Regions from separate parts of the Rhizobium hidalgonense genome, predicted to be linked through region 4. Evidence: riboswitches for the same ligand, from Rfam matches in the RefSeq annotation. Region 4 holds a riboswitch; each other region holds the start of a gene.
What was found. A riboswitch is a leader RNA that binds a small molecule or an ion and turns the genes downstream of it on or off. The one in region 4 is predicted to bind thiamine pyrophosphate.
Positions count from the first base shown of each region.

Region 1 (7,551 bases), on a different replicon from region 4:
TCAAGTCGAGCAACAGGCTGAAATTCCGGACATAGTAGATATCGCAGGCGATGCGGGCGCGCGCTTGCAGCGGTCGCGCCGTCGGGCCGCGCCAGCCGCGTGTCTGCGCAAGGCCGGTAATGCCGGGGCGCATGATGTGGCGTTGGTGGTAGTCCGGCACCAGCTCCTCGTAAAGCCTGCCGGCAGCACGCATATTGATCGCATGGCAGCGCGGACCGACCAGCGACATCTCGCCGATAAGCACGTTGAAAAGCTGCGGCAGCTCGTCGATGTTGGTCCTTCGGAGGACCGCTCCGATGGAGGTCATCCGGCTGTCGCCCTCGACGGTCTGCTGAATGCCGCTCGGATCACAATCTTCGGCGCGCATCGAGCGGAACTTGAAGACCACGATCTTTCGGCCGTTCAGGCCCCAGCGGATCTGCCGAAAAAATACCGGACCGCCATCGTCGAGTTTGATGAAGAGCGCGATCGCCAGAAAAAATGGCGCCAGCACGGTGAGGGCGCTGACTGAGGCGACGATGTCGAACAGCCGCTTGACGCCCAGTCGCGTAGCCATCTTTCTGTCGACAGGCGAAAAGCTGTCCGGCTGGCGAATGTTGGAATTCGCGACAACCAGGGACCTGATTTTGTCCTGACGCTGAGACGGATCGAAGCGTGAATTCGTCTTCGAAGTATAAGCATTCATTACGCAAGGCCCACAAGTTTAGATGCGATACTGAACTGTAGGGAGACAGATACATCGTCATGTATCGTTTGTCATCGGTATAAATAAGAATCCCGTAATCATAAAGTAGCCAAAAATGGGAGTATTACGCCATTAACCTTAGCGCCTTAGTTGAAATGGTCGGAAATTTATACTTTGAAAGGAGTAGCCCGATTGGATGGGTTGAATGTCAGGCGGTTGCCGAGGTCGATCGCCGGTCTCTCCAGCAGGTGGTAGCTGAGGCTGGCGACGAGAAGGACCAGTGTGGCCGCCAGTCCGCAGGACTGCAGCCAGCCGGTGACGACATTTTCCGTGGACACGCCGAACGAGCCGGGGTCGAGCCTCTGGATCGATATCAGGATGATCTCCTGCCAGATATAGATGCCGAAGGAGATCTTGGCGATGTAGCGGACGGGCGCATTGTCGAGCAGCCTGCCCAGGTGCTGTGAATGACAGAGCGAAACCAGCGCCGTTGCGATCGCCAGGGGAAAGACCGGAAAGCCATAGGGCATGCCGAGCCAGCCGTAAGCTTCAGGGGTGCCGCCGAGCGATATGGCGAGGCGGTAGCCGGCAACGGCAAGGGCCAGCAGCGCTGCAGCATCGAACCAGAAGGTGGACCGTCTTCTCAGCATGCCCTCGACGCCGGCGGCGAACGCGCCGAGGGCGAAGATGGAAAAGAAGCCGATCGGATTAAATCTCGGCATCCACTCCTTCGCCCCGCCCTGGAGGCCGTAATCCCAGCCGCGTCCGATGTCGTCCAGCGGAAAGACGGTGAGGATCAGCAGATGGACGAGGAGTACGCCTGCGATGACGCAAAGCCAGGCGACGCGGGCAAGCAGTGGATGCCGCCTGAGAAGAGGCAAACGAAACAGCAGGAGAAAGCAGATCGGCAGGAGCACATAGCTGGTGACCTCGAAGGGAATGGACCACAGCGGCCCGTCGGCTTCGACGGGAAACAATGTGCGCCAATGCCACTGGCTCATGAACATCAGCCCGGAGACGTAGCGAAGTGTCAACTCCGGCGTCAGCGGTAGGGCAAGCAGCGTCAGGCTGAGGGCGAAGCTGACGGTTGCGGCCACCCAGAAGCCCGGTGCGATGCGCGCCGCTCTGCGGATCGTGTAATGGCCAAGGCTCGGCATGTTGCCGCCCGCGTCGAGCGCGCGCCAGAAGGGATGGGCAAGAAGAAAGCCGCTGAGCACGAAGAAGATGGCGACGCCAAAATTGCCGAAGCGGAGGATGTTTGCGGCCGGCCCCAATTCGTCGGGAATTCTGCGCATATCCAGCCGGAGCGTCAGATGATGGGCAAGCACCAGAAGACAGGCCGTTGCGCGCAGAAAGTCGGCTCCGGCCAGTCGCTCCTGTTGTCGCATCTTGTCCTCGCCTTACAGCGCCGCGCGGTCCTAGAGCGGTTCAAGTTCTCACGGAAGCGCCGAACCGCTCTACCCTTTGTTTTTACGCAATCCCGGACGGAAAACCACGTCGCGCTTTTCCTGGGATTGCTCTAGCGATGCGCAAAGGCGCTGTAACACTTTGAATGCTGCATCATTTTTCTTATACCGATTCCGATTTAAGAAATCATGCAGTGCCCGAGGACTTTGCCGTGGAACGCCGCGGCGGGCAAGGTCGGGGCTGAGCTCAGTCCAGCAGTTCGTTGGTATAAAAGGTCGAAAAGTCCGGCTTGTCCTTGAGTGCGGCGCCATTCGCATCGACCAGAATGCCGTTCTCGACCAGGAAGCCGCCGATCGCATCGGCCTTTGTCGGATCGAGGGTGCCGATCACACCGGCCTCGGACTTCAAAAAGTGTCCTTCGATCAGTGCCGTCTGCGAAGCTTTCACCAATTCGGTATTCATCAGCGCGCCGTTGCTCTCTGATATCAGCAGCGCGCAGGCTTCGTCGGGATGATCGATGGAATAGGCATAACCTTTTCGCGTCGCCTGAATGAAGGCGCGGGCATTGTCCCGATTGGCCGAGAGATAGGTATCGCTGGAAACGATGACCGTGGTCTGCTCGTCTGGAATGCCATAGTCGGAATAGTGGAACCGGGCAATCTTCCTGTTTTCCAATTCGGCAGCAACGCCTTCCCAGGTATAGATCTCCAGGGTGAAGTCGATCGAGCCGTTGTCCAGCGCCTCGTAAGCGGAGGTGCCGAGGGTGACAGTCTTGACCTCGCCTTTGCCGCCATCATTGCGGATCATCGCAGAGACCAACGCGCTTTCCCACGTGCCGCCGAAGCCGCCATAGGTCTTGCCGTCGAGGTCCCTGGGGCTCTTGATGTCGTCGCGTCCGCCCTTGAAGATCAGCCGCGCTGTTTCGGTCTGGACGACGCCGTAGACCATTTTCACGTCGCCGCCGGCGGCGCGCTGCGTGATCGCCTCGATCTCGCTGCTGATACCGAAATCAGCGACACCGTTCGATACCAGCGTTCCGGCGCTGGTATCGGCAAAGGGAAGAATTTCGACATCGAGGCCAGCCGCGGCATAAAAGCCCTTCGCCTTGGCGACATAGATGCCGATATGGTTGGTGTTGGGCGTCCAGTCGAGTGCGATGCGAGCCTTTGCGGGCGCCGACTGGGCGAAGGCAGGCCGGCCGACAAGGCTTGCCGCGATGGCGGCGAAGATCGTCTGGCGACGGGTGAGAAGCAGCATTGTGACCTCCTCAGGTCTCTCGAGCATGGTGCCGAAATGCGTGAGCTGTTTTCGGCATCATGCTCTAACTCTTTAAATTCGAACAGGATTCCGATTTTAGGCCGATCGGCCTAAAATCATCCTGTTCCAGCGGATGAAGCAGGGTTTGCAGGATTTCGGTTTCGATCGCCTGGGCCGCCGGCGAGCCGAGATCGGCAAGGCTTCTCGGGCGGGGCAGGGGAACGCGGAATTCACGGATGATACGCGCCGGGCGGGCCGAAAGCACGTAGATGCGGTCCGAGAGGAACACGGCCTCGCGAACATCATGGGTGATCAGCAGCGCCGTCCAGCGGTGTTCCGTCCACATGCCCTGCAGCCATTCCTGGATCTGCGTGCGCGTCAGCGCGTCGAGCGCGCCGAACGGTTCGTCGAGCAGCAGCATGTCCTGGGTCTGGACGACGGTGCGCAGCAGGGCGGCGCGCTGGCGCATGCCGCCTGACAGTTCGGAGGGATAATGGTGTTCGAAGCCGGCAAGACCGAAGCTTTCGAACAGGGGCGCCACAACATTGCGGGCAGCCCGTCGGCCCATGCCCCGCACCTCGAGGCCAAGTGCCGCATTGTCGATGATCCGGCGCCAGGGCATCAGCGCATCGCGCTGTGGCATGAAGGCGAAGGCATGCGGTGCCTGTTCCAGTGGCGTGCCGTTGAAAAGCAGTGCGCCGGAATCGGGACGAAGTGCCTGCGTCAGCAGTCGCAGCACCGTCGATTTTCCGGAGCCGGACGGGCCGACGATCGAGACGAATTCGCCGTCTGCGACGTTGAGCGAAATATCGCCCAGCACCTGCATGCCGTCGAAGGATTTCGAGATATTGCGCAGTTCAACCATTCTGTCGCTCATCGGCGCCGCTCCCCGGATGGTTGCCAGGGCATCAGCAGGCGCTGGATCAATAGCGTCAGCCCGAACAGGCAGAGGGTGAGCACGGCGCTGACGAGGACGGCGGCGAGCACGAGATCGGGACGGAAATTGTTCTTGGCGTTGAGAATGTAGATGCCGAGGCCGCGGGCGGCGCCGGCATATTCGGCAAATATCGCGCCGACGACGGCATAGGTGATCGAGATCCTCAGGCCGGCGAAGAAATAGGGCAGCGCGGAGGGAAGCCGTGCCAGGCGGAAAATGCGCCAGCGGCTCGCCTTCATCGAATGCAGCAATTCGGCGATGTCGCGGTCGGTCGATTCATAGCCCTGCAGCAGGGCGACGAGCAGCGGGAAGAAGGTAACGAGCGCCACCAGCAGAATCTTCGGTAGGAGGCCGAAACCGAACCAGAGGACGACGAGCGGTGCGATCGCCACTAGCGGCAGGGTCTGGCTGGCGATGAAGATCGGCAGCAATGCCCGGCGCATGAAGGGCATGAAATCCATCAGGATCGATGCGACGAAGGCGAAGGCCAGCGACAGCGCGAAGCCGCCGAGTGTGGCGCCGAGCGTCGGCCAGGTATTTGCGATCAACGCCTCGCGGTTCAGCCAGCCCTGGGTGACGATGCGCGAAGGCGCCGGCAGGATGGACGGTTTGATCCCGGAAAGATCGACATAGAGTTCCCATGCCGCCAAAAAGGCGCAGCCTGCGAGCAAGGCGGGTATGCCCCGGGTGAGAGCGGCGCCGAGCGCGGCGAGGCGGGAAGGTTGCGACGGTGTCATCAGCGCTCGATTTCAGGATATATGGTCGGTCTCGATGCGCAGCCGGTCGCGATAGGGATCGGGCGCCGTGACGGCATCGCGGATGATGCCGACGAAATTGCCGGACATCGGATAGAGTGACACTTGTGCGCCTGAGACCATCTGAACCTCGCTCCGCTGGCATTACCCAGATCAGCTTTGAAGGGTCCAGAGGTTTGCGCCTCACATCTCAGCCCCGGCGATACGGAGCTCCCCTGTTATTTCGGCGGAAACTATCACCCGGCTTTTCTTCCGGCAACCGCAAAATTGCCAACCGGTCCGCGTGGTCGGAAGGGACCCAATGTCAGGGAAACACCCGAGCGGGATCCCGCTCGGGTGGTCCTCGGCGGTCCCGTACCTGCCGGGAACGGGACGACAGCTTGCTGCCTCAGGCGGCAATATCGGCATAAGGTGCGAGCGCCCGATTGGGCTTTACGATTGCTGGAGCAAGAGATATAAAACCTCAACCAATATTGAGGTCAAGAGGCAATGGATAGGATTCCTGCAACTCCGCTCGGCAAGCTGCTGACGGTCGGCGAGGTGGCGGAACGCAGCGGCATTGCGGTCTCGGCGCTGCATTTTTACGAGACCAGGGGGTTGGTCTCGAGCATTCGCACCCGCGGCAACCAGCGCCGTTATGGGCGTGATGTGCTTCGCCGGCTCGGGATCATCAAGGTGGCGCAGCGGGTTGGCATTCCGCTTGCCGAAATCCAGGCGGCGTTCGAATCTCTGCCGCAGGGGCGCACGCCGACGGCCGCCGATTGGCAGACGCTGTCGGCGCGCTGGAAGGACGATCTCGACGCGCGAATAAGCCGGCTCAGCCTGCTGCGCGACCGCCTGACCGGCTGCATCGGCTGCGGTTGCCTGTCGGTCGATAGCTGTCCGCTGCGCAATCCCGGCGACCGGCTCGGCAAGGAAGGGCCGGGGGCGCGGCTGCTGGAGACCGAAAGCTAAGCAAGGGGTTTAGACGAGCTCCCGCGGAAAGATCGATACGCTCCTTTCTTTCGGCCGGCGCGCTCATATGTTAAGGGCGAGTGCTGCAACCGGCGGCACTGGCCGCTAGAACAGGATGATTTTAGGCCGTGTCGGCCTCAAATCTGAATCCTGTTCCAAATTCTAGAGCCAGAGCATGACGTCGTCCGAAAACCGCTCACACTTTTCGGCGTCATGCTCTAAGAGGACGGCTTCGTGTTTCATCCCAGACTGTTCGAAAATCGCAATGTCGTCGTCACCGGCGCCGGCCGCGGCATCGGCCTCGAAGTCGCTCGGCAGTTCCTGGATTGCGGTGCCAAGGTGATCGTCCATACCGGGCGCAAGCCGGGGCGGGACCTGCCGGATTTCCTGCTGACGGCTGAATCGGAAAGACGGGCGCTGCTGCTGCATGCCGATTTCTCCGCCGCCGGCGGGGCGGCGCAATTTGCCGAAGATGTTCTCGGTTTCTTCGACAGGGTCGATGTGCTCGTCAACAATGCCGGCACCATGCTTGGCCGTTTTCCCGCTGCCACGCTGACCGACGCGGAGTACGAGGCGGTCATACGGTTGAACCAGACGTCGGTGGTGGCGCTGACGCGCGCATTGCTGCCGGCATTGAAGGCGGCCGAGGGTGCTGCCGTCGTCAACACCGTATCGATCTCGGCGCTGACCGGCGGCAGCCCCGGCTCCTCGATCTATTCGGCCTCGAAAGCCTTCGTTGCGACCTATTCCAAGGCGCTTGCCCGCGAGCTTGCCCCGGATGGCATCCGCGTCAACTGCGTCTCGCCGGGAACGATCGAGACGGATTTCCACGAGCGCTATTCCTCCCGAGAAAAGCTGGAGCAAACCCGGAAATCCATCCCCCTGCAGCGGCTCGGCACGGCGGAGGATTGCGCTCCCGCCTATCTGTTCCTGGCGGCTCCCTTACTATCGGGATACATTACCGGCCAGGTGATCGAGATCAATGGCGGACAGCTTATCTGCTGATTTGTTTGGACCTTTTTTGGCATTTCATCGCTATTGACCAATTCGCTTGTGCGAATATGCTATTGTGCTGATTGACTACACTTTCTCCCTTCCGAGATATCGAATGCCGTTGCCTAAACCGGAGCCGGGGATGACCGGCCAGGACTTGCACATACTCGCTGGAAAAGCCCATGAAGCGAGCGATCTGCTGAAGGCTTTGGCGCATCACACCCGCCTTCTGATCCTCTGCATACTGGCGAAACAGGAGCGGACGGTCGGTGAAATCGAAAATATTCTCGGCATACAGCAGGCGATGGTTTCGCAGCAGCTTGCGCGTTTGAGGCTCGAAGGCCTGGTCAATACGCGCCGCCAGGGCAGGCTGGTTTATTACAGTATCGGCAATGTCAGCGTGCTTGCCTTCCTCGAATCACTGTTCGAGCTTTTTCCGATTGTCGAAAGCTATTGAAACCCGCCGCGCAAAAGTGAGCGGCGGTTTTGAGATAACGACACGCGAAAAAACATTTAAAAGTGCGACAAGCGAATCTGAAAGATCGCGACGCGCTTCAGCGACC
Region 1 is NZ_CP054027.1:313,240-320,790, forward strand. Features, by position in the region: gene FFM81_RS01465 (sugar transferase) at 1-685, opposite strand, end outside; gene FFM81_RS01470 (acyltransferase family protein) at 853-2,073, opposite strand; gene FFM81_RS01475 (ABC transporter substrate-binding protein) at 2,339-3,349, opposite strand; gene FFM81_RS01480 (ABC transporter ATP-binding protein) at 3,414-4,226, opposite strand; gene FFM81_RS01485 (ABC transporter permease) at 4,223-5,023, opposite strand; partial or broken gene FFM81_RS01490 (YkoF family thiamine/hydroxymethylpyrimidine-binding protein) at 5,039-5,164, opposite strand; TPP riboswitch at 5,155-5,268, opposite strand; gene soxR (redox-sensitive transcriptional activator SoxR) at 5,531-5,995, shown strand; gene FFM81_RS01500 (SDR family NAD(P)-dependent oxidoreductase) at 6,230-7,000, shown strand; gene FFM81_RS01505 (ArsR/SmtB family transcription factor) at 7,104-7,445, shown strand.
Region 1: another riboswitch for thiamine pyrophosphate. It lies ahead of FFM81_RS01490 (YkoF family thiamine/hydroxymethylpyrimidine-binding protein); the one in region 4 lies ahead of thiC (phosphomethylpyrimidine synthase ThiC).

Region 2 (7,551 bases), 220 kb from region 4:
GAAACGCCCGATTTCGCCGTGAATTCACCTAAAATAGGCATTCTTCGGGAAATCTGCAACGGAATGACACTGCCCTCCGCGGACACTGAATAAGGAGAAGGCCGCCGCCCGGTCTGGGCGGCCGCGCTCTATGCCGCTTGCACGGAGTCGGCCTTCGGACGTCTCCGCCGATCCCGGTAACGATCGCTTGTCCAGTCGGGTGCCGCGCACCCGGCACTGAGGCCCTCCCGGGCCGCTTTGCTTGTTTCCGCCCCATGACATCGCCGGCCGTCCGGATCAAGGGGCAGGCGCGGCAAAGCCGCTTGTCGCGCCGGGAAAAAACGGCTTTCCACCTGCGGCTGGAACCTTCCGTTTTTTGCGCGCCACGACCCTTGACCCGCCCGACCGTCGCCGAGGGGCGGGCTTTCGCCCTCCCCCCTCTGTCCGGGGGAATGTCAGAGGCCATTCCCCCGGAAAGACCGGGGAGGCTTCGCCCGAAAGGGGCTTTCCCTTCGGGAAACGCAAACCCAGCAGACAGACCATGACCGATACCCAAGCCGCAACCGAGACCTTTTTCGTCCCTCTGAACAAGCTGTACGCCGACCCCAAAAATGTCCGCAAGACCTACAGCAAGGAAGGCATTGCGGAAATGGCCGCGACCATCCGCGCCGATGGCTACCGGATTTTGCAAAACATCGTCGTCCGCAAGGGTGACAAGCGAGGACGCTTCTTCGTGACCGCAGGCGGTCGCCGGCTCGCCGCCCTCAACCTTTTGGCCGAGGCCGGTGAAATCGCCAAGGATTACCCCGTCGAATGCAAGGAGCGCAGCGGGGCCGATGCGACCGAAATTAGCCGGATCGAAAACACCAGCCGTGAGGCAATGCACCCGGTTGATGAATACGAGGCGTTCCGCGTCCTGGCCGACGGCGGAAAGCCGGTCGAGGATATCGCCGCTCGCTTCGGCACGACCGAAACCATGGTGCGCAAGCGTCTGGCGCTCGCTCGTGTCTCGCCTGTATTGCTCAACCTTTTCCGCAACGAGGAAATGAGCTTCCACCAGCTTTCCGCATTCACCGTGTCCGACGATCACGTAAAACAAGTGGAGGTCTGGAACGGCCTGCCGTCCTGGAACCGCGATAGCCGGTCGATCAAGTCCGCATTGCAGTCGGAGGCCATGAAAGCCACCGACAAGCGCATCAGGTTCATCGGCGGGATCGACGTCTACGAAACCTCAGGGGGAGCGGTCAAACGCGACCTCTTCGATGAACAAAACAGCGGCTACGCCCTCGATGTCGCCCTTGTCAAAAGGCTTGTGGTGGAGAAGCTTGAAGCAGATGCGGAAAAGCTTCGTGCCGATGGCTGGAAATGGGTGGAATGCGTCAGCGAACTTCCGCAGGAAGCGCATTACATGTCGCGGGTCTATCCCAAGGACGTCCCCATGACCGATGAGCAGCAGGCCGAACTGGACCGGCTAGAGGGAGAATATGCCGAGCTTGCGGAATTGATCGAGGCAGGTGTTGCCGACGACGAGGCCGAACCCCGCGCCGAATCCATTCAGGCCAAAATGGCGGCGCTTGCCGACAGAGGTGAAATCTATGATCTCGAAGACGTCGCCAAGGCCGGTTGCTACGTCCTGATGGACTATCACGGCAAGCTGTCGGTTGAGCGCGGATTGATCCGGCCCGAGGAGCAGGACGAGCCGGCCGAAGGTACGGACGAGAGCAGCGAACCCGTTCGCCCTCGGCCTGAGACGCAGCCTGAACCGTCCTTCTCGCTCTCGGCTGCATTCGCTCAGGAATTGACGGCACAGAAGACCGCCGCCATCCGCGCCGAGCTTGCGCAGAATCCGGACGTCGCCCTTGCCGCCGTAGTTCACGCAATGCTTGCGAGCCTGTTCCATCCTTACGGCAGCACAGACGAAACGTGCCTTGAGGTGAAACTTACGAGCGAAAAGCTCGAAACCAGCATCAAGAACCCGGCAGCCTGCAAGGGCATCGTGACGATGGACGATCTCAGGGAGAATTACGGCCACACCATTCCCGGCAATCCCCACGATCTTTGGGAATGGTGCCTGGAGCAGCCGACCGCAACGCTTCTCGATTTGCTCGCCTATGCCGCCGCAAAGTCGGTCAACGTTCGCCGCTGCGGACCATGGCTCCGGCCCTCGCTTTGCGGCCGAGATTTTCGCGGATGGCGATGAACTCCATTTCCGGCGTGATGATACCGGCGCGCGCATAGGCGAACTGGGTGACGGCCTTGCCGTCCTTTGCGCGCAGCGGCTGGCGTAGCGCGGGGAATTCGGGCGTCAGCCTTTCGCCGCTGGCAAAGCCGTTGTCTTCGGGACGGACATGACGGCCCTGATAGGCCTCGACGTCGCCGCGGGCGAGAACCCAGTCACGTCGCAGTGAGGGCAGCCCTTGTTCGATGCGGATCTCGGTGCCCTCGATCGTATAGGGGCCGGACGAGTCGTAGACGACGACGGGCGGCTCGCCCGATGTCGGATGCAGGCTGATTTCGCGCATCGGCACGCTAATGTCGGGATGGACGTCCCCCCGAATGTAGATCTTCCTGGATGCCGGCAAGGGGCCGGTGGTGACGGATGGGGTGATATTCTTTGCGGCGATATTCATGGTTTGAGGCTCCAAGTTTTCGATTGGAGACCCAGTCCTCAGCCGGAATGATGAAAAGACGCCGGCACGGATTCGACGCGTGAATCCACTGCCTTCGAGCGCTTGCACCGTCCCTACGCCAGTATGAACTGGATCAGGTTCAACGGGTCACTGCGCGCGATAGCAGTATCTCAGCCCCTTGCCGGGACCCCCCTGGTGAATGCGAAAAAGGGTAGAGGCTTGCCGAAGGAGCTGTCAAGCGACAACTGCAATGGCTTGGGGATGCAGGTTGACCTTGCCCCGTTGAAATAATCCATTTTGAAGTAAGCTCTGGCCCATTTGAGAGGACCAGAGGATGAAGCGCAATCGTTTCACAGACGAACAGATCATCGGCATATTGAAGGAGCACGAGGCAGGCACGCCGGTCTCGGAGCTTTGCCGCAAGCATGGCGTCAGCGATGCTAGCATCTATAAATGGAAGGCCAAGTTCGGCGGCATGGAGGTGTCCGAGGCCAAGCGGCTGAAGACGCTTGAGGACGAGAACACGAAGCTGAAGCGGCTCCTGGCGGATGCGATGCTCGACAATGCTGCCTTGAAAGACCTTTTGGGAAAGAAGTGGTGACGCCCGCGGCCAAGCGGAAAGCTGTCGCGCATCTGATGAGCCATCATGAGATGAGCGAACGGCGGGCGTGTAAAGCCATTGGTTTTTGCCGAATGACGGCCCGTTACGAGAACAGGCGCGACAATGATCATGAGCTTCGCGAGCGAATGAAGGCGTTGGCGCATGAACGTCGCCGCTTCGGATATCGACGCATTCATGTGCTGCTCCGGCGGGAGGGTCACCTCGTGAACCACAAGAGGCTCTTCCGGCTCTATCGGGAGGAGAAACTGACAGTGCGCAAGCGCGGCGGTCGCAAGCGAGCGATAGGCACGCGAGCGCCGATGCTGGTGCCGATGGTGGCCAATGATCGTTGGTCGCTAGACTTCGTGTCGGATCAGTTCACCGATGGGCGCAGGTTGCGGATTCTGACCGTCGTCGATGATTGCACGAGGGAGTGCCTGGCGCTCGTCGCCGATACATCGCTTTCCGGTCTTCGCGTCGCACGGGAGCTTGACCGGATTATCGAGGAGCGCGGCAAGCCGAGGATGATCGTCAGCGACAACGGCAGCGAGTTCACCAGCAACGCGATCCTGCAATGGGCGGACCGGACCAAGGTTGACTGGCATTACATCGCGCCTGGAAAACCGATCCAGAACGCTTTTATCGAAAGCTTCAACGGGCGGCTGCGAGACGAGTTCTTGAATGAAACTCTGTTCTCGTCGCTTGCTCACGCCCGGTCTGCGCTTTCAAACTGGCGTAGCGATTACAACGATCAACGCCCGCATTCAGGCCTTGGCTGGCTGACACCGGCCGAATTCGCTCAGACACTCAACCCGCGACGTGATGCGGTGCTGCGCAGCCGAAATGGCTCCGCACCGCAACCCGCCGCTACCGAACCAACAACAGCAACCAAAAACCGCTGGAGCGAACTCAAGACTGGATAAAACTTGGGGGCAAGGTCAAGGTGACACTCAGGCTATCGTGCGTGGAGCCCGCGATCAAACGACGGACAAGGGCAATCGTCCGGCCGGCACGCTTCCACAAGACAAGCGCACTTATCGCATGCCGTGGCAATCGATTTATTCCGAGTAGTTCGCCAATTGTACCGAGATACCGAAGCGCTATTGAGAAAGCAGGCGCGGAACTGGAAAGTCTAGTACTTTGTCCGTGTAGCTTTCGACCAAGGTGCTAAACGGCGTGCCGTCTCGAAGCTTCAGTACGGCGCGATGTTCGAGCAGGAACGGCGGCAGGCTAAGGGAACTTGTTTCATGCGCTATTAAGCCGTCCATGTCCCAGCCTTCGGATAGAGGGGACCAGAGCAACTTGGCAGACAGGTTTGTGCGAGTGAAATTGAGAGCCTGAACGGCTCTGCCAAACGCGATATCGCTGGTATTCAACACCTGATTCATCTCAGCAGTTAATTTCGCAGGTACATACCAGTTGTCGGCTTCGGACAAGACGCGGTCTCCGCAGACCAGGCGCACGCGGCGATAAGCGATAAGCTCACCGGGGCCGACGGTCAGAAGTTCACGGATGTGCTCATCGGCCGGTTTGCCTTGCCCGCCCACACGCTGAGCTACGATCTTGGACCCTTCCGGTGCGAGCTTATGCGCGGCGCACCAGCGGTCAAGGGTCAACGTAGCACTGGCGTTACTCAGGAGATTGGCATTCAAGGTCTGGAGGACCGCAAGCGCTCCCACTCGAGATGCCGGCGTGTTCAGCCACTGAGACCCTATAGACGGTTCTTGCGCGATTGCGATCTGGGTGCCCAGCACGATGGCGGCCGCTGCAAGTGCGGCTATGCGAATGCATTTCGCAGAACATAATGACATGGAGAATGAAATCCTTTCTGCAGTATAATTGGGCGAACCTTGCGGGTCAAATTTCCTTGATTTTTGCTGGTGAGCGAGCATTGTCAGCGTATATGATAACGGCAGCAGGATTTGAACTGCGGCTTGCGTGCACCGTATAACGGTCAGGTTCCCGAAGACATTCTTACCATCTTTCGATGTTCCTGCCGTGCTGGTTCGCACCTGTTGAAATCTGTGTGCCCGAGCCGTCCTTTGCTTGCGTCGCATCCATGTTTTCCATGATATCCTCCATCCCCTCGCCGACCTGTTGCTCGAGTTTGCAAGCGTCGGCGACTGAGCCGGTGCTTCCATTCTGGAATATGGAAACCCGAGAGACGTGGATTCCAAATGAGGAACGTGGCGGCCGGTCCGAATTCTCCCAACTCTATACTCGTAACTCTCACTTAAAGGTTCAGCGCCCTTGTCGTCGCCCTCGCTCGTTGCGAGATGTTCATATAGCTGGATCGGATAAAATAGCTCGCAACCGAAAGCAAAATCCAGGAGCCATTGTTGGAAAAAGGTCTTCTTCGTCGACCCAGAGCCCTCCTGCCGGTCGAGTGACAATTGCAGACCAGGCAGCGACACGCCGTCGATGGTTGCCAACCGCAGATGCGAGTAGCCAAGGCGCTTGTCTGATTGGTTTTTTTGACCCATGTCATCGTGCTCCTTGTGCAAGCCTCCCGACGATGATGTCGCCGGCTGTGGTGCACTATCGTACCTCCCAACCAGGACAGTTCATGAAAACCATCAGCAACGCAACAGATGAGCCCGATATATTTTATAGTATATCTTTCATAGCTCGGAACAGAGGTACATATTAGCCCAACAATTCGTAAGTTATATAATATAACGTTGCACACATAGGTACACATATTGACTTCATGGCTTTGGGGCCTGGGTGAAATGGCAGCTCTCGAACCGCTAAGGAAAACTCTTGCTGGTCGAAACGTTGGGCGATACAAGGCCATCATCGGGCGGCGCCTGCGGGCCAGGTCAGCAGACCGAAGTCGCCATTGGTTGAGCCGTTCTACCGCATGCTTGACTGGGCACGCCCGAAAGCCGTCTGCCGCAATCCAGCCACGGCGTGATCAGACGTTTCAAAGACCGGCAAGGATTTTGACCAAGTCATCGTCGTCGGGCGCGCCGATGCTACGCAGGCCCGCGATCTCGACGTTACCATTTTCCAGGATTCCGCCCGCCAGGGCAAGGCTCGCTCGATACCGCACTCAAGCCTGCCAATGGGCGAAAAAGTCGAAAAGAAGATCTGCGTTCCCTTTCAGCTCGTCAAGTTTGCGAACGTCAAGGACTTCGTCTTCAAGAGGTGAGGCGGGAATGCCACACAATGCTGGGTTTGCTCTCGAATTCTCTCTCTGGGCGCTCGAAGTTCGACAAAACCAGTAAGGTGCCAAGACGATGAAGGGGCCTTGAGCTCAGGCCGCGCTTGATCTCGACGCGCCGTTCTCCGGCGATCTCTTCGAGACGACGGCCGATCAACAGAGCCCGAGAGATTTCTCATACCCTCTGGCCAAACCTGCGCGCCATGAGCGTTTCGCGCCGAGGCAATCCTCGAATGTTTGTCCATTGCTCTCCGCGTCGGAATGATCGGTGCATCACTCCCCATGAGCTTCCCACCGCGCGAACGCTCGTGCAAGATAGGAAGCTGTTTGTCGGCCGTCGCGAGTTTGCGCCGCAGTTGGGAGCGGGTCACCTCTCGTCGGCTGCCATGCAAGGGTTGTCCGTCCTTCATCGCGTCAGACCTATACTCCGTCGCACAAACTGATAGAAAGAGCGCCCGCGGATTTCGAAGAAACTGTCCGTTGCTGGACGCGGTCGGCAGTGGTGGAACTAAAAAACGGATGCACGTTTTCCGGCCGCCAAAAGGAGCCTTAAACGACATGAACATGGTCTCGAATGTTACGAAATCCCAAGTTGCCCCGTCCGTTGGTGCTCTGCTTGGAGAAGCTCGCCTGGCTCGCGGCTATTCGCTGGATGACGTTGCAGAAACTACTGGTCTGACTGTGGCAGAGGTGGCAGCTCTGGAGAATGACGCGGATTTCGACGCGTCGAGGATCCGAAGGACGGCATCCGCTCTAGGGATTCTAGGAAAGATATGCGATGCGCCGCGCTGAAATCGTTGAACAGCTTCTTCCAGGACTGCACCTCTTCAAGGAAGATCGGTGCAGCAACTCACGGGTCGCGCTTCAATCGCATGCTGTTCAACTCCGGCGCATTATCAGGGGTAATCAAATACGGCTGGACGTGCTCGTCCAGCCAGCTGGGCCGGATCTTATTGCTGAGCGCCTGAAGTTTAACGTGGAGTCGCAAGTTTGGTATTCACCTGAAGTCCAGCGTGCTCCTGATACGGATCCTTCGCTGTGACGGGGACCCAGCTCATCGCTAGCTAACCACCGTCAATAACGCTAGGCATCGGGCGCCCGTTGTTTTGCAGTCGAGATCAACTTCTTGAAGTGCGCGGCAATGCTACCTTCGCGGCTAGCGTCCTCCGCTTCCC
Region 2 is NZ_CP054030.1:268,791-276,341, reverse strand. Features, by position in the region: gene FFM81_RS32510 (ParB/RepB/Spo0J family partition protein) at 521-2,179, shown strand; partial or broken gene FFM81_RS32505 (phosphomethylpyrimidine synthase ThiC) at 2,115-2,609, opposite strand; TPP riboswitch at 2,702-2,813, opposite strand; one part of gene FFM81_RS32500 (IS3-like element ISRle4 family transposase) at 2,944-3,193, shown strand; one part of gene FFM81_RS32500 (IS3-like element ISRle4 family transposase) at 3,193-4,133, shown strand; gene FFM81_RS32495 (hypothetical protein) at 4,311-5,021, opposite strand; gene FFM81_RS32485 (helix-turn-helix domain-containing protein) at 6,935-7,168, shown strand; gene FFM81_RS32480 (hypothetical protein) at 7,155-7,418, shown strand; gene FFM81_RS32475 (CrpP-related protein) at 7,460-7,551, opposite strand, start outside.
Region 2: another riboswitch for thiamine pyrophosphate. It lies ahead of FFM81_RS32505 (phosphomethylpyrimidine synthase ThiC); the one in region 4 lies ahead of thiC (phosphomethylpyrimidine synthase ThiC).

Region 3 (7,551 bases), on a different replicon from region 4:
TGCGAAGATCGCGCCGACCGAGACGACGACGTCGAACCGGCTGCCGCGCCGCCAGGCGGCGACGATGCCGAGGAAGGTGCCGAGCGTGAAGCTGACGATCGTCGCGGTTCCCATCAGGGCGACGGTCCAGACGAGGGCATGGCCGAGAACCGAGGCGACCGGCAGCGGGAAATACTTGATCGAGCGGCCAAGATCGCCGGTGAAGATACTGCCGAGATAGGTGAAGTATTGCTGCCAGAGCGGGCCATCGACGAAACCGAAAGTGAGCTTCAGCGCCTGCAGGCTTTCCGGCGGCAATTCGGTGCCGGCGCTCGAGAACATGATCTGCACCGGATCGCCCGGCATCAGGCGGGGCAGGAAGAAATTGATCGTCGCTGCCGCGATGAAGGCTGCCATGTAGAAGACCAGGCGGCGAAGCAGGAAAGCCATGGGGACTCCGTCGTAACGGGAGCGGCGCTGGCACCGCCCCCGGTATCAAAATGCTTTACTTGACCGGCTCGAGAGCCAGCAGGTTCAAGAGGCGTGCCGGATTGGTCCGCGAGATCGACGGATTGACGAAGGGGTTTTCCTTGGTCGACCAGCCGGTGAAGCGCTTGGTGTTGTACTGATACCAATTCGGATTGTTGAACACCGGCATCATCGGCATGTTTTCGGCGACGATGCGCTGTGCCTTGTTCATCGCATCCTTCTGCTTGGCAAGATCCGCGGTCTGGGTGAACTCGGTGACAAGCTTCTCGACATCAGGATTGAACCAGCGCTGCGCGGTGAAGCGGGTCTTGCCCTTGTCCGAAGCGCTGAAGGCGCGCTTATAGGGGTAATAGGGCGAGGCCGAGGCCGGCAGGCTGTTGATCGCCGCATCGAAGGTGCCGTTGATGAGGTTGCCGGTCCAGACGGCTTCTTCAGGCGTTTCGATCTTGGCGTCGATGCCAACCGCCTGCATGCCTTCGACGGCAAGATTGACGGTATCGATCCAGTCGGTCCAGGCGCTCGGAACGATGATCGAGAAGGAGATCTTGCTGCCGTCGGGATTATCGCGGAACCCGTCGCCATCCTTGTCCTTATAGCCGGCCTCGTCGAGCAGAGTCTTGGCGGCATCGGCGTCGTAGGTTGCGAACTTGCCGAAGTCGGCCTTAACAGATGGGTCGGCCCAGCTCTTGTAAAGCTCGCCCATCAGGCCGGGGTCTTCGTTCAGCGTTGGATAGCCGTAGCCGGCGACGTCGATCATCGTCTTGCGGTCGAGCGCCATTGAGACGGCGCGGCGGAACTTCAGGTCGTTGAAGGCCTTCTTGTTGTTCTCGTTCGCTGTTTCCAGGTTGAACAGGAAGGCGACCATGCTGCTTGGCGAATACCAATAGTGGAAATGCGCCGGGTCCTTGGAGACATAGACATTGTCGATATCGGGAATGAAGGAGACGCCCCAGTCGAGCGTGCCGTCGGCCGTTGCCGTCAGCATCTGGTTGTTGTCGGCAAGCTGCGGAAAGCGCATGCAGTCGACCTTCAGGTGCTCATTATCCCAGTAGTTCGGGTTGCGGCACTGATCGTAGGTCTGGCCGGTGAAGCGCGGCACCTCCGTCAGCGGTCCGCTGCCGACCGGGTTCTCGTTGGCGAAAGTGACGGGATCGGCGACGTCCTTCCAGGCATGTTCCGGTACGATCGGCAGTTGCGAGATCTGCTCGGCGGCGAGCGAGCTCGGATTGGCGAGCGTGAAGCGCACCGTCTGGCCGTCGACGGCCTTGACGTCGGTGATGAAGCTCCAGATGCTGACGAAGTCGAGCGCCGGGAACTTCTTCAGGTAATCATAGGTGAACTTGACGTCGGCTGCCGTCAGCGGCTTGCCGTCGGACCATTTCAGGTTCGGCCGCAGCTTGAAATCGATGCTCTTCAGGTCGTCGGAGAGCTTGAAGCTTTCCGCCAGGCGATAGACCGGCTTGTTGCTGTCGAAGCGGTTGAAAATAACAAGCGGCTCGTAGATGAAGTCGAGCGTCGACTGGCGCGCCGAGGTCTGGTTGAACGGGTTGAAGTTGCGGACCCAGGTGGTCGCCGGTTCGATATTCGCGGTCAGGACCGTCTGCGCCAGGGCAGATCCCGAAAACAGCGTCAGGGCTGCGGCGGCAAGAAGATATTTTTTCATGTTCTATTCCCCTTTTCTTATGCGGTGAAAAATAATCTGCCGGTCAGGAGACCGGCGCGCTTGCAAACATGCTTTCGACCTCGGCGTGGGCGGTGTGGATGTCGATCTTGAGATTACCGAGGCGGGCTTTACCGGCGGCGATGCGCTTCAGCGCGGCTTCTGTCAGCGGCCGGGCGGCCTTGGCGGCGGCTTCGCTTTCGGGGATGTCGCCGTGGCTGTGGAGGGCGATATCGAAGCCGGCGTCGAGCACCTGTCTGACGCGTTCCGGCAGCGTGCCCTGCAGCGATTCCATGAAGATGCAGTCGGAGATCAGCACGCCCTCATAACCCATGTCGTTGCGGATCACGTTGTACATGACAGGCGAGATCGACGCCGGCAGTTCCGCGTCATAGGCCGAGTAGACGACGTGGGCGACCATCGCCCAGGGCGTGTCCTTCAGCGCGACAAAGGGCTTGAAATCGGTGGCGGTGAGCGTCTCGCGGCTGGCATCGACGACCGGCCGCTCCTTATGGGAGTCGAGTGTCGCGCGGCCATGGCCGGGAATGTGTTTCATCACGGGCATGTTGCCGGTCTCGAGCAGGCCGTCGACCACCTCGCGGCCGAGGGCAGCGATGAAATCGGGATCAGGGCCGAAAGAGCGGGCGCCGATGACCGCGCTCGTCGTCTCGAAGACGAGGTCGAGAACGGGCGAGCAGCCACTGGAAAGGCCGAGTTCCGTCATCATCGCGCCCATGGCCTGGGAGGAAAGGCGCAGTGCCTTTTTGCCGAGATCGAAATCGCGGCGGGCAAGTTCGGCAAACTGGCCGAAGCTGCGGAAGAGCGGCCAGGGGCCGGCGTCGAGATGCTGGACGCGGCCGCCCTCCTGGTCGGTGAAGACGGGCGCGTCGTCGCGGCCGACGGCCTCGCGGAAACGTTCGATCAGCCGCTTCGTCTGCTCCGGCTCGCGCTGATTGCGGCGGCCGACGAAGAGGCCGAGCGGATTGGTCTCGCGGAACAGGGCGAATTCATCATCCGAAATGGCAGGGTTCGGCAGGCCGACGAAAAGGGCGAGTGGGGTCGAGGACAATTCTGTAACTCCGGGATCAGATGATCGGCGTGCTTCGCAGCATGCCTTCGTAGATGCCCCTGTCGGGGGCAGGGATGGTGATTGCGCCTGCGGTCTTGGCGTAAAAATCGACCGGGCCGGCATCACCGATGAATGCATAGGCATGGCCGAGCGCCTTCATCGTCTGCAGGCAGGCGGAAAACAGCGCGAGCCCGATACCCCTGCCGCGCATTTCGGGATCGACGCCGGTTGGGCCGAAGAAACCCCGTGCGGTGGTGTCGTAGCAGGCAAAACCAAGCAGCCTGCCGCCTTCGACTGATATCAGGCAGGCAACGGGCTGACGGGAGAAGGCGACGGTGACCTCGCTTGCCCAATTCTGGCTGAAGCGTTCGCGCACCCAGCCGGTGACGAGATGCAGTTCCGGGGGGAGGGCTGGGCGGACAGAGATGCCGGCATCAGCGGCTTTCTGTTTCAGGTCGGCGAGTTCCGTGGAATATAGGCTCACAAGCAGGTCTGGCACCTGTCATCCCTCCTTTTATTCCGTTATTGCGGAATGTATACCCTTTTAATGAGATAGACTTGGCTATCTCGCCGGGCTTGTCAACAGGGATTTTTTGAATGGGGCTGCTGGGCCGATAGGGGAACGCAAAACGGCCCGGGGAGGCCGGGCCGTTCTTGAGCGCAGTCATGATATTTGTGAAGCTGTTAAGAAGGTCGGCTCACTCGCTGTCTTTCCAAAGCGCATGAAAATGCTGCACCGGGCCATGGCCGGAGCCGACGGTGAGGGTTCCGGCGGCGGCGACCGCGGCGGCGAGGTAATCCTTGGCGATGGCGACGGCCTCCTGCACCGGGGCGCCCTTGGCGAGTTCGGCGGCCAGCGCGCTCGACAGAGTGCAGCCGGTGCCATGGGTGTTCTTGGTCGGCACGCGCAAAGCTTCGAACCAGTGCAGACCGCCGGCGGTGGCCAGCACGTCGGGACTCTCGTCGCTGTCGAGATGGCCGCCCTTGACCAGCACCGCGGCGGGGCCGAGCGCACGCAGTTGCTCGGCCTGCGCCGCCATCTCGGCGCGGTCGGTTGCGACCGGCTGATGCAGCAGGGCGGCGGCCTCAGGCAGGTTCGGGGTGAGAAGGGTGGCAAGCGGCAGCAGCCGGCGGGTCAGCACGTCGACCGCTTCGGGCGCGAGCAGGGCGGCGCCGCCCTTGGCAATCATCACCGGGTCGATGACGACAGGGATGGCGCGCCGGTCGGCCGGTGCTGCAGCCAGAGAGGCGGAAAGGGCTGCGGCGACGGCCTCGGCGATGCCGGCATTGGCGATCATGCCGATCTTGACGGCATCGACGCGTACATCGGCAAAGACGGCATTGATCTGGTCGGCGACGAATTGCGGCGGCACCAGATGCACCCCGCTGACACCCTGGGTGTTCTGCGCCGTCAGCGCCGTCAGCACCGCCATGCCGTAGACGCCGCGGGCGGAAAAGGCCTTGAGATCGGCCTGGATGCCGGCGCCGCCCGAGGGGTCGGAGCCGGCGATGGAGAGGACGTTGCGGATCATGCGCGGGCCTTTCGGACTTCTGCGGCGATGCGGCGTGTCGCCGCTTCTGGGTCCGGCGTGCCTGCGATCGCTGAGACCACGGCAAGCCCCTTGGCGCCGGCGGCAAAGACTTCGGCCACATGCTCCGCCTTGAGGCCGCCGATCGCCACCGACGGCACCGGCGAGGCAGTCACCAGCCTCGCCAGACCGTCAAAACCGATCGGCTGCTTGTGGTCGGCCTTGGTCGGCGTCGCAAAGACCGGTCCGACGCCGGTATAATCGACCAGGCTGGGATCGACGGCAGCGGCAAGCGCTTCGGTCTCGACCGACAGGCCAAGGATCATCTCGGGGCCGATCATCCCCCGCGCCGTCAACGCATCCATATCCTCCTGGCCGATATGCAACCCGTCGGCACCGATGGCGATTGCCGCCTCGACATCGTCGTTGACGATCAGCAGGGCGCCGGTGCCATCGAGCGCCTGTTTCAAGGCGCGGCCGGTCTCAACCATCGCGGTGGTACCGGCCCGTTTGTCGCGCAACTGCACCATCGTCGCGCCGCCGGCAACGGCAAGGCGGGCGGTCTCGACCATGCCGATCCCGGCACAGAGTTCGGGATCGAGGACGAGATAGAGCGAAAGATCGAAATGCTTCATGCGGCCGATATCCTTGCTCTGGCGTCGAGTGTTTCGGCGTCGAGCGCGTTGAGCGCATCGAGGAAGCGCCAGGCGAAGGAGCCGGGCCCGGCGGCACCGAGCGCTGCCTCCTCGCCGGCGATGGCGAAGGTTGCAAGCGCTGCGACCGTCGCGCCGAACAGATCGTCCGGTGCGGTCGCAGCAAAGGCGCCGACCAGGCAGGTGAGCGAGCAGCCGAGCGCAGTGACCTGCGGCATCAGGGCCGAGCCGCCCGTTATGCGCACTGCCTGCTGACCGTCGGTGACGAAATCGACAGCGCCGGTCACGGCAACCACTGCCTGCTGCCGCTCAGCCAGCCATCGCGCCGAACCTTCGGCCTGCTCGACCGGGTCGCGGCTGTCGACGCCCTGGCCGCGGCTCTCGCCGCCGGCAAGGGCGATGATCTCCGAAGCATTGCCGCGGATGATCGACGGCTTGAGTGCCAGCAGACTGGCGACCGCATCGCGGCGGAACGCCGTGGCATAATGGGCGACCGGATCGAGCACCCAGGGTTTGCCGGCGGAGGTCGCCGCCTTCGCCGCCGCCCGCATGCCGTCGATCCATTGCGTCGACAGCGTGCCGATATTGATGGTCAGCGCATTGGCGATACCGGCGAATTCGCCGGCTTCCTCGGCCGCATGCACCATCGCCGGCGAGGCGCCGGCGGCCAGGAGAACATTGGCGGCGACATTCATCGCGACGTAATTGGTGATGCACTGAACGAGCGGCGGCTTGTCGCGCATCGCCTTCAGCATGGCTCCTGGCGTGGTCCTGGTCTGCATGTGGCCCCTTTCAGGCGGGGGCGGGCACGGGGCAATTCGTGCGGGCAAAACCGCGACCCCGAGCGACTCCCTCCGCCGGCATTATCCGGTTCAGGTTCGAAGGGTGCTTCTCAGCCCGTCTTCCGACGAACGCCCCTGTCTCTCATCACGTTCTTTTTCGCAGAGAACGGGGCGGATGTCATCTCGAAAATGACAGTCCTGCGGCTGCGCCGCGCGTGAAATCGTTCCCTGCAACTCGGCCTTTCACGAGAGAGGAAGGATCAGCATCGCCGATTCGCGGCTAACATGATTTTCCCGAATGTTATCGGCGGATTCCATTCCGAGCAACGCCGGCATTACCGTTTCGCCATTCGGTTGTGCTCTCTTTTTACGAAAGAACAACAATAGCAACCGGTGGTGCAATGAATTTCTAAAATACATCTCTGTATTTGCGCGCAGTATTGGAAATGATCCCAGCGCCTGGGAACGTCTCTTCTTCAAAATGAGTGCGGCTCATCTTCCGCAAAATCCTATGGATTTCCGATAGCGCGGAATTATTCATCCCGTCCGCCTATGCGCCTGATTTTCAATGAGAACGAGCTGATGGCCAGCTTCGCGTAAGTTGCGTGTCGTCTCCTATGCCTCGCCACTCGGTTTCATTCTAATTTTGGAATCGGCGGGCGATGTCGTCGAGAGTGGGGTCTCGGGCAGACTGGACGGAATCTCCCAGAACGCGAAGTAAATACCTAACGCAAACTTTACCGTGCTGACACGTTAAGGTTGACCGAGGTGCGGATTGTAGCGATATGACTGGCCACGTGAATAAAATCTTCCTGAAGTTGCATTTTAAATGAGATACTTTTCGAAAAGCGGCATGAAGCGGGGCCTCCGGACGATCGCCCCGGCTTTGATATATATTGTTTGTGCCAATCCGTCTTTTGCGCAGTCTGCCGTTCCAGCGGATCAAGAACAGGTGCAGGCGCCGGCCCAATCGGCGCCGACAATAAGATCACAGAAATTCGACGACTGGTATTATCGCTGCACCGGTGCTGAAGGCACCGAGGCCTGCGAGGTCGCACAGGTCGCGCAAGTCGCCAAGGACGGCAAGCCGGTCAATATCCTGACGCTGGCGATTTCAGCATTGCCGGCCGGCTCCCAAGGCAAGGCCGACAAGGGCAAGCCGCCGCTGGTGCTGACTGCCCTTCTGCCGCTCAACGTCTTCCTGCCCTCGGGCCTGTCGATCAAGGCGGACGGCAAGCCCGTCGCCAGGCTCGATTACCGAAACTGCAACCAGACCGGATGCTGGGCGCAGTTGGCGCTGGATACCAAGACGGCCGCGGCGCTGAAAAAGGGCGCGAGTGCCGAAGGGCTGGTGCGGCTGATGAACGGCCAGGACGTCAATATCCGTTTC
Region 3 is NZ_CP054029.1:92,653-100,203, forward strand. Features, by position in the region: gene FFM81_RS29300 (ABC transporter permease) at 1-429, opposite strand, end outside; gene FFM81_RS29305 (ABC transporter substrate-binding protein) at 485-2,131, opposite strand; gene FFM81_RS29310 (glycoside hydrolase family 3 N-terminal domain-containing protein) at 2,175-3,197, opposite strand; gene FFM81_RS29315 (GNAT family N-acetyltransferase) at 3,214-3,696, opposite strand; gene thiD (bifunctional hydroxymethylpyrimidine kinase/phosphomethylpyrimidine kinase) at 3,896-4,729, opposite strand; gene thiE (thiamine phosphate synthase) at 4,726-5,361, opposite strand; gene thiM (hydroxyethylthiazole kinase) at 5,358-6,161, opposite strand; TPP riboswitch at 6,212-6,308, opposite strand; gene FFM81_RS29335 (invasion associated locus B family protein) at 6,991-7,551, shown strand, end outside.
Region 3: another riboswitch for thiamine pyrophosphate. It lies ahead of thiM (hydroxyethylthiazole kinase); the one in region 4 lies ahead of thiC (phosphomethylpyrimidine synthase ThiC).

Region 4 (7,551 bases):
CCCTCGCTTCGTGACCGAATTCACGAGCAACGGGAGCCGACGGAAACTGCGCCATTTTTTTCACCGAGATCATGCATGAACGCACACGCTTCAACGAGGCACGAGACCTATCTGAACGCGGCCGAACTCGCATTCATCCGCAGCCAATACCCGATCGTCAAAGAATGCATCTATTGGAACAACGCCGCTGTTTCCCCTATATCGATCGGCGTGCGGGATGCGATCGCCCGGCAGGCGACACTCCATGCCACGGACACGTCCGGGATCATGGTGGCAAGCGCGCCGACATGCGACAAAGGACGCAGCCTTGCCGCCAAACTTGTTGGCTCGACTGCGGAACGGATTGCCTACATCCAGAACACCTCGCATGGCCTGTCGCTCGTCGCCTTGGGAATCGATTGGAAGCCTGGTGACAACCTGGTGGTTCCTGAGCTCGAATTTCCCTCAAACTTTCTCATCTGGGAGACGCTTTCCCAGCAAGGTGTGGAAATCCGCACGATGAAGGCGCGCAACGGAGCGCTTGCTCCAGATGATCTTCGTTTCCTGGTCGACAGCAGGACGAAACTGGTCGCAGTGAGCCATGTTCAGTTCTACAGCGGTTTCCGGGTCGATCTCGCCGGATTCTCGCAAATCTGCGCCGATCACGACGCATTGTTGGTCGTCGACGGCACGCAGTCGGTCGGGGTGCTGAGCGTGGACATGGAGGGCGAAGGCGTAGATGTCCTCGTTGTGAGCGCCCATAAATGGATGCTCGGACCAGTCGGAATAGGCTTCGCCGCGTTCTCCGAGAGGGCTTTCGAACGCATCAAGCCGCGCATTGTCGGTTGGTTGAGTGTGAACGACGCCTTCTCCTTTCATCGTGTTCTCGATTTTCTTCCAGACGCCAAGCGGTTCGAACCAGGCACCGAGAACGGCGCAGGCATCTTCGGATTGGCCAAGAGACTTGAAGAGATCGATTCCATCGGCATGGAGAAGATCGAGAGCTATGTTATGGAACTCGGAGCGCGGATTCGGAGGCAGGCTAAATCCGCAGGGTACGAAATCATGAGTGATTGGCCGGAAGAATCCCAGTCGGGCATCATCCTGCTGAAGAATCCAAAGGTGGCCACCAGCGTACTGTTTGCAGACTTGGATGCTGCCGACGTGAAATGCAGCGTCAGGAACGACGCCATCCGTTTTTCGCCTCACTACTACAGCAATGACGATGAGCTCGCGCTGGTCTCCGAGGTCCTACGGGGAGCAACATCCCGAGCCAATGCGTAACCCGCCACTCGCTCGAAGGCGGCACTTCGACAGTGCGCATGCTGCTTTTGCCGCATTCCGGCCAACCAAGATGATTCCGGTGATCCTGGGCAGCAAGAAGTGGCGTCGATACAACGAAATCGATTGTCGATCAGCAGCCATTCGTTCGCAAGAAAGTCTAGCCGATACGGCTTGTGCTAGACCTGCAGGTTCAATAAGAGACCCGAGCCGAACAGCACGCCACTGCGCGGCAGCAACTTGTAATCCGCGATCCTCGCTTCGAGAAACGCTTCTTCGGCCGGTGATTCACAGAACGGCAGGAAGTAGCTCTTCCGATCCGGATCTTCCAATGTCGCCGTCCAACGCCGAGCCTACCAGGCGTCGACCGGAGGGTCCGGCTTCGGATCCACGATGTTGTAAATCGTCGAGGCGAAGAAGGCAGCCAGAAGGAAGAGAAGAGGAACAACGAAACCGCCTGCGAAGCAGATCACCGTGAGAATTGCGCGGATGACGATCATCTTTTGCTGAGCCTTGGCGTTCACGCTGATTCCCCAATGCAATGCCGGCCCCCACCGTTGCTTCGACTGGCCCGCAACAGCAAGTCTGGCAAGGCTCGTGGGCGTGTACAGGTCCCTGTACAGCTCGTTGTTGACCAGTGCCGCCAATCCCATCACAGATTAGTGCGGCAAGAACAACGTGGGACCGGAACAGCGTTTACGAACAGGATTGGCCGCCGCGAATATATGTTCGCTGCTTCCCCTCGAGAATGCCTTTTGATAATTCCGCGCATATGGCGCGCCGCCAGTGTTGCGATTGCTGGAAGAATAAAATCGTGAGATCGCTGATTGATCACCGTGCCACGATGATCGCGACACCAATCGCAGTCGGCAAGCTGTCTCTACACAGCAAGGGCGCGACGAATGACTCAGGCGCTAGCCAATTCATTCGGGCCAGCCAACTAGGCGGAAGCGTCCAGCCCGACTGAGTCTGAAGCCTGGATGGCCCTATAAACCTTAGGGGCGTTGAAGGGCTTCCCACTAAGCGCGTCCTGTACCCGGTGAGTTGCTGCAGGCGCCCTCCTTAGGTCAGCTGCGTACGAGTTCAGCGCGACGCGTGCTTCAGATTTTGCCTAACTCCTAGAGCGGCCGCGGTCCTTCGTATCCTTGAGGCGTCAAAATCCGCGTCGTTCTCAAGAGCTGTCACCTCGGCCACGGTCAGACCGGTGGTTTCTGCGAGGTCGTCCAAAGAATAGCCGCGAGCCTGGCGAGCCTCTGCAAGCAGGGCGCCGATGGATGGGACAGCAGGGGATTTCGCAATCTTCGAGGCCATGTTCATGTCTTTAAGCTTCCTTCTGGCGGCCGGAAAACAAAAGGTTTCTAGTTCCACCGCTACCGACCGCGTCCGGCAGGGGTGGATTTCTCCGATTTCCGCGGGCGCTCTTTTTAGCAGTTTGTGCGATGGAGTACAGGTCTAACGTGGTGAAGGAGTGGACGACCCTTGCCTCCGGGGGTCAACCTTTCCCTGCGATCATCATTGGCGCCCGCTAGTAGAGTGACGTCTTGCTGCAATCGACATTGATCGCCGTAATCGAGTACAGGGCTTGGACTGAAGACGAGCAGCTTCGCGTGCCTTCTTTGAAATCAACATCTATCAGGTTTCCATATGTCGGGATGGAAGCGCCGTCTCAGTCGAACGCTTGCAAATCAGATCGGCGAGCCGACCGAGGATATCATGGACGACATGAATTCGACGCCAGCAAAGGACGGCTCGGGTACATAGGCTTCAACAGGTGTGAACCATCACGGCATCGAAAGATGGTAGGAAAGTAAAATCTTGCTGCCGGTATTCCATTCGTTTGATCGCGGGCTCCACGCACGATAGCCTGTGTGTAACCTGTCCCTACGCCATTGCAGTTGTCGCTTGACAGCTCCCTCGGCAAGCCTCTACCCTTTTTCGCATTCACCAGGGGGGTCCCGGCAAGGGGCTGAGATACTGCTATCGCGCGCAGTGACCCGTTGAACCTGATCCAGTTCATACTGGCGTAGGGACGGTGCAAGCGCTCGAAGGCAGTGGATTCACGCGTCGAATCCGTGCCGGCGTCTTTTCATCATTCCGGCTGAGGACTGGGTCTCCAATCGAAAACTTGGAGCCTCAAACCATGAATATCGCCGCAAAGAATATCACCCCATCCGTCACCACCGGCCCCTTGCCGGCATCCAGGAAGATCTACATTCGGGGGGACGTCCATCCCGACATTTGCGTGCCGATGCGCGAAATCAGCCTGCATCCGACATCGGGCGAGCCGCCCGTCGTCGTCTACGACTCCTCCGGCCCCTATACGATCGAGGGCACCGAGATCCGCATCGAACAAGGGCTGCCCTCACTGCGACGTGACTGGGTTCTCGCCCGCGGCGACGTCGAGGCCTATCAGGGCCGTCATGTCCGTCCCGAAGACAACGGCTTTGCCAGCGGCGAAAGGCTGACGCCCGAATTCCCCGCGCTACGCCAGCCGCTGCGCGCAAAGGACGGCAAGGCCGTCACCCAGTTCGCCTATGCGCGCGCCGGTATCATCACGCCGGAAATGGAGTTCATCGCCATCCGCGAAAATCTCGGCCGCAAAGCGAGGGCCGGAGCCATGGTCCGCAGCGGCGAAAGTTTCGGCGCCCAAATTCCGGACCATGTGACGGCGGAATTCGTCCGGCAGGAAGTGGCGGCGGGTCGGGCGATCATCCCCGCCAACATCAACCATCCGGAAGCCGAACCGATGATCATCGGTCGCAATTTTCTGGTGAAGATCAACGCCAATATCGGCAACTCGGCCGTCACCTCATCGATGGCGGAGGAGGTTGAGAAAATGGTCTGGGCGACCCGCTGGGGCGCTGACACGGTCATGGATCTCTCCACCGGCCGCAACATCCACAACATCCGCGAATGGATCATCCGCAATTCGCCGGTGCCGATCGGTACCGTGCCGCTCTATCAGGCGCTGGAGAAGGTCGAGGGCATTGCCGAGAACCTGACCTGGGAGGTGTATCGTGACACGCTGATCGAACAGGCCGAACAGGGCGTCGACTATTTCACCATCCATGCCGGCGTGCGGCTTCACTACATCCCGCTCACTGTCAACCGCGTCACCGGCATTGTCTCGCGCGGCGGCTCGATCATGGCGAAGTGGTGTCTCCATCATCACCGCGAAAGCTTCCTCTACGAGCATTTCGATGAGATCTGCGACATCTGCCGCGCCTATGACGTCTCCTTCTCGCTCGGCGATGGCCTGCGCCCCGGCTCGATCGCTGACGCGAATGATGCGGCGCAGTTCGCCGAGCTGGAAACACTGGGAGAGCTGACAAAGATCGCATGGGCGAAAGACTGCCAGGTGATGATCGAAGGTCCCGGCCATGTGCCGATGCACAAGATCAAGGAAAACATGGACAAGCAGCTCGCGGTCTGCGGCGAGGCGCCCTTTTATACACTCGGACCGTTAACTACCGATATCGCGCCGGGCTACGACCACATCACGTCCGGCATCGGGGCTGCGATGATCGGCTGGTTCGGCACCGCCATGCTCTGCTACGTGACGCCCAAGGAACATCTCGGCCTGCCGGACCGCAACGACGTGAAGGTAGGTGTCATCACCTACAAGATCGCGGCCCATGCCGCCGATCTCGCCAAGGGGCATCCGGCAGCACAGCTGCGCGATGACGCGCTCTCGCGTGCCCGTTTCGAATTCCGCTGGGAGGATCAGTTCAACCTCTCGCTGGACCCGGAAACCGCCCGCAGCTTCCACGACGAGACGTTGCCGAAGGAAGCCCATAAGGTGGCGCATTTCTGCTCCATGTGCGGCCCGAAATTCTGCTCGATGCGCATCTCGCACGATATCCGCGTCGAAGCGCAGAAGGAGGGTCTGGATGCGATGGCAGCGCGTTATCGCGAGGGCGGCGACCTCTATATGCCGATAGAAACCCTGCAGCATTCGGGCGAATGAGATGCGTGTGCTTGTCAAAGGGGCCGGCGTTGCCGGCCTGACGGTGGCGTATGAACTGCGCGCTCGAGATGCCGAGGTCACCGTGCTGGATCCATATGACGGTTTCCTGCGTGCTGCTTCGTGGCTCGCGGGCGGAATGTTGGCGCCCTGGTGCGAGCGGGAGAGTGCTGATGACGCGGTACTCATGCGCGGTCTCACCGCCGCCGACAAATGGGAGGCAATGGTGCCGGGAGAGGTGCGACGCAACGGAACGCTCGTGGTCGCCTCGGCCCGCGATCTTGGTGAACTGCGACGCTTTGCCTGCCGCACGACGGGTTATGAATGGCTGGAAGAGCCGGCGATTGCGGCGCTGGAACCCTCACTTGGCGGGCGGTTCCGGCACGGGCTGTTCTTTCGCCGCGAAGCCCATCTCGATCCCCGGCGAGTTTTGAGTCTGCTGCGCACCAAGCTGACGGCTCAGGGGGTCACCTTCGTGGGCGAGAGCTCGCATGAGGAGAGCTTCGACAGTGTCGTCGATTGCACGGGCGCTGCGCGCATTGGTGAGGCCGAGGAGTTACGCGGCGTCCGTGGCGAAATGCTTTACCTTAGAAGCTTTGACGTGGATCTCTCCCGGCCGGTCCGCCTGCTCCATCCGCGTTTCCCCGTCTACATCGTCCCGCGCGGAGACGGTCTGTTCATGGTCGGCGCGACGATGATCGAGACGGAATTCGACGGGCCTATTGTCGCCCGTTCACTGATGGAACTGCTCAACGCTGCATACACGCTATTTCCGGCCTTTGCCGATGCAACTATAATCGAAACGGGTGTCGGAATCCGCCCAGCCTTTCCGGACAATCTTCCCCGCGCAAGCCGTCAGGGAAAGGTGATCTCGCTCAACGGCCTCTACCGACACGGTTTTCTGCTCGCGCCAGCTATGGCGGCCGAGGCCGTTGAACTTGTCTACAACCAACACACTACGGGAAGGAACGCCTCATGAAAGTGATCGTTAATGGCGAGAACCAGGATGTCGCGGCTGACACGCTGTCGGAGCTTTTGGTCCTGATGGAATACGAGGGTGACTGGCTGGCGACAGCCGTCAACGGTGAGCTGGTCCATCGCGAAGACCGGTTCGATCGTTCGCTCAGCGACAATGACAGGATCGAAATCCTGTCGCCGATGCAGGGAGGCTGATGGATGCTGACGCTTTATGGCGCCGAAATAAACTCCCGTCTGCTGCTCGGCACAGCGCGATATCCCTCTCCTGCCGTCCTCTCCGAGGCCGTCAGGCAATCGGCGACGGAAATCGTCACCGTCTCGCTTCGCCGTGAGATGTCTGGCGGCCGCAGTGGGGGAGCCTTCTTCGAGATGATCCGCGCGCTCGGCGTTCGTATCCTTCCCAACACTGCAGGTTGCCACAGCGTCGCGGAAGCCGTGCTGACCGCAAAGATGGCCCGCGAGCTGTTCGCCACCGACTGGATCAAGCTCGAGGTCATCGGCAACCATGATACGTTACAGCCGGATGTTTTCGGTCTCGTCGAGGCGGCTCGCATTCTCGTCGGCGAAGGTTTCGAAGTCTTCCCGTACACGACCGACGATTTGGTCGTGGCCGAACGACTGCTGGAGGCCGGCTGCAAGGTGCTGATGCCTTGGTGCGCACCGATCGGCAGTGCCGCCGGGCCGCTCAATCCGACAGCGCTCAGGGCAATGCGGGCGCATTTCCCTGACGTGTCGCTGATCGTCGATGCCGGCATCGGTCGGCCGTCGCACGCAACTGCGGTGATGGAGCTCGGTTTCGATGCGGTTCTGCTCAACACCGCCGTTGCTGGCGCCGGAGATCCCGCGGCGATGGCAGGCGCATTTGCCGCGGCAATCGCCGCCGGCAATCAAGCCTTTAAAGCCGGCCTGATGGAGCCGCGCGACATGGCCGTACCCTCTACGCCGGTGATCGGAAAGGCGGTGTTCACATGAAGCTCGATCCGTTCTACCTGATCGTGGACAGCGCCGAGTGGATTGCCCGGCTGGTACCGCTTGGCGTCAAGCTGGTGCAGTTGCGCATCAAGGATCGTCCGAGGACTGAACTATGCGCCGAGATTCGTCGCGCAGTAGCAGTCTGCGCTAAACATCAATGTCAGCTGATCGTCAACGACTATTGGCGGCTTGCGATCGAGGAAGGTTGCGGCTTCGTCCATCTCGGCCAGGAGGACCTTGCGACAGCGGACCTCGACGCGATACGAGCGAGTGGCCTGAAGCTTGGCGTCTCAACGCATGACGAACGCGAGCTGGAAATCGCACTGGCAGCAAGGCCTGATTATATCGCACTCGGCCCGGTCTACACGACGATCCTC
Region 4 is NZ_CP054030.1:45,018-52,568, forward strand. Features, by position in the region: gene FFM81_RS31390 (aminotransferase class V-fold PLP-dependent enzyme) at 76-1,263, shown strand; gene FFM81_RS31395 (hypothetical protein) at 1,440-1,592, opposite strand; gene FFM81_RS31400 (hypothetical protein) at 1,614-1,907, opposite strand; gene FFM81_RS31405 (helix-turn-helix domain-containing protein) at 2,344-2,577, opposite strand; TPP riboswitch at 3,197-3,308, shown strand; gene thiC (phosphomethylpyrimidine synthase ThiC) at 3,401-5,227, shown strand; gene thiO (glycine oxidase ThiO) at 5,229-6,203, shown strand; gene thiS (sulfur carrier protein ThiS) at 6,200-6,397, shown strand; gene FFM81_RS31425 (thiazole synthase) at 6,401-7,174, shown strand; gene FFM81_RS31430 (thiamine phosphate synthase) at 7,171-7,551, shown strand, end outside.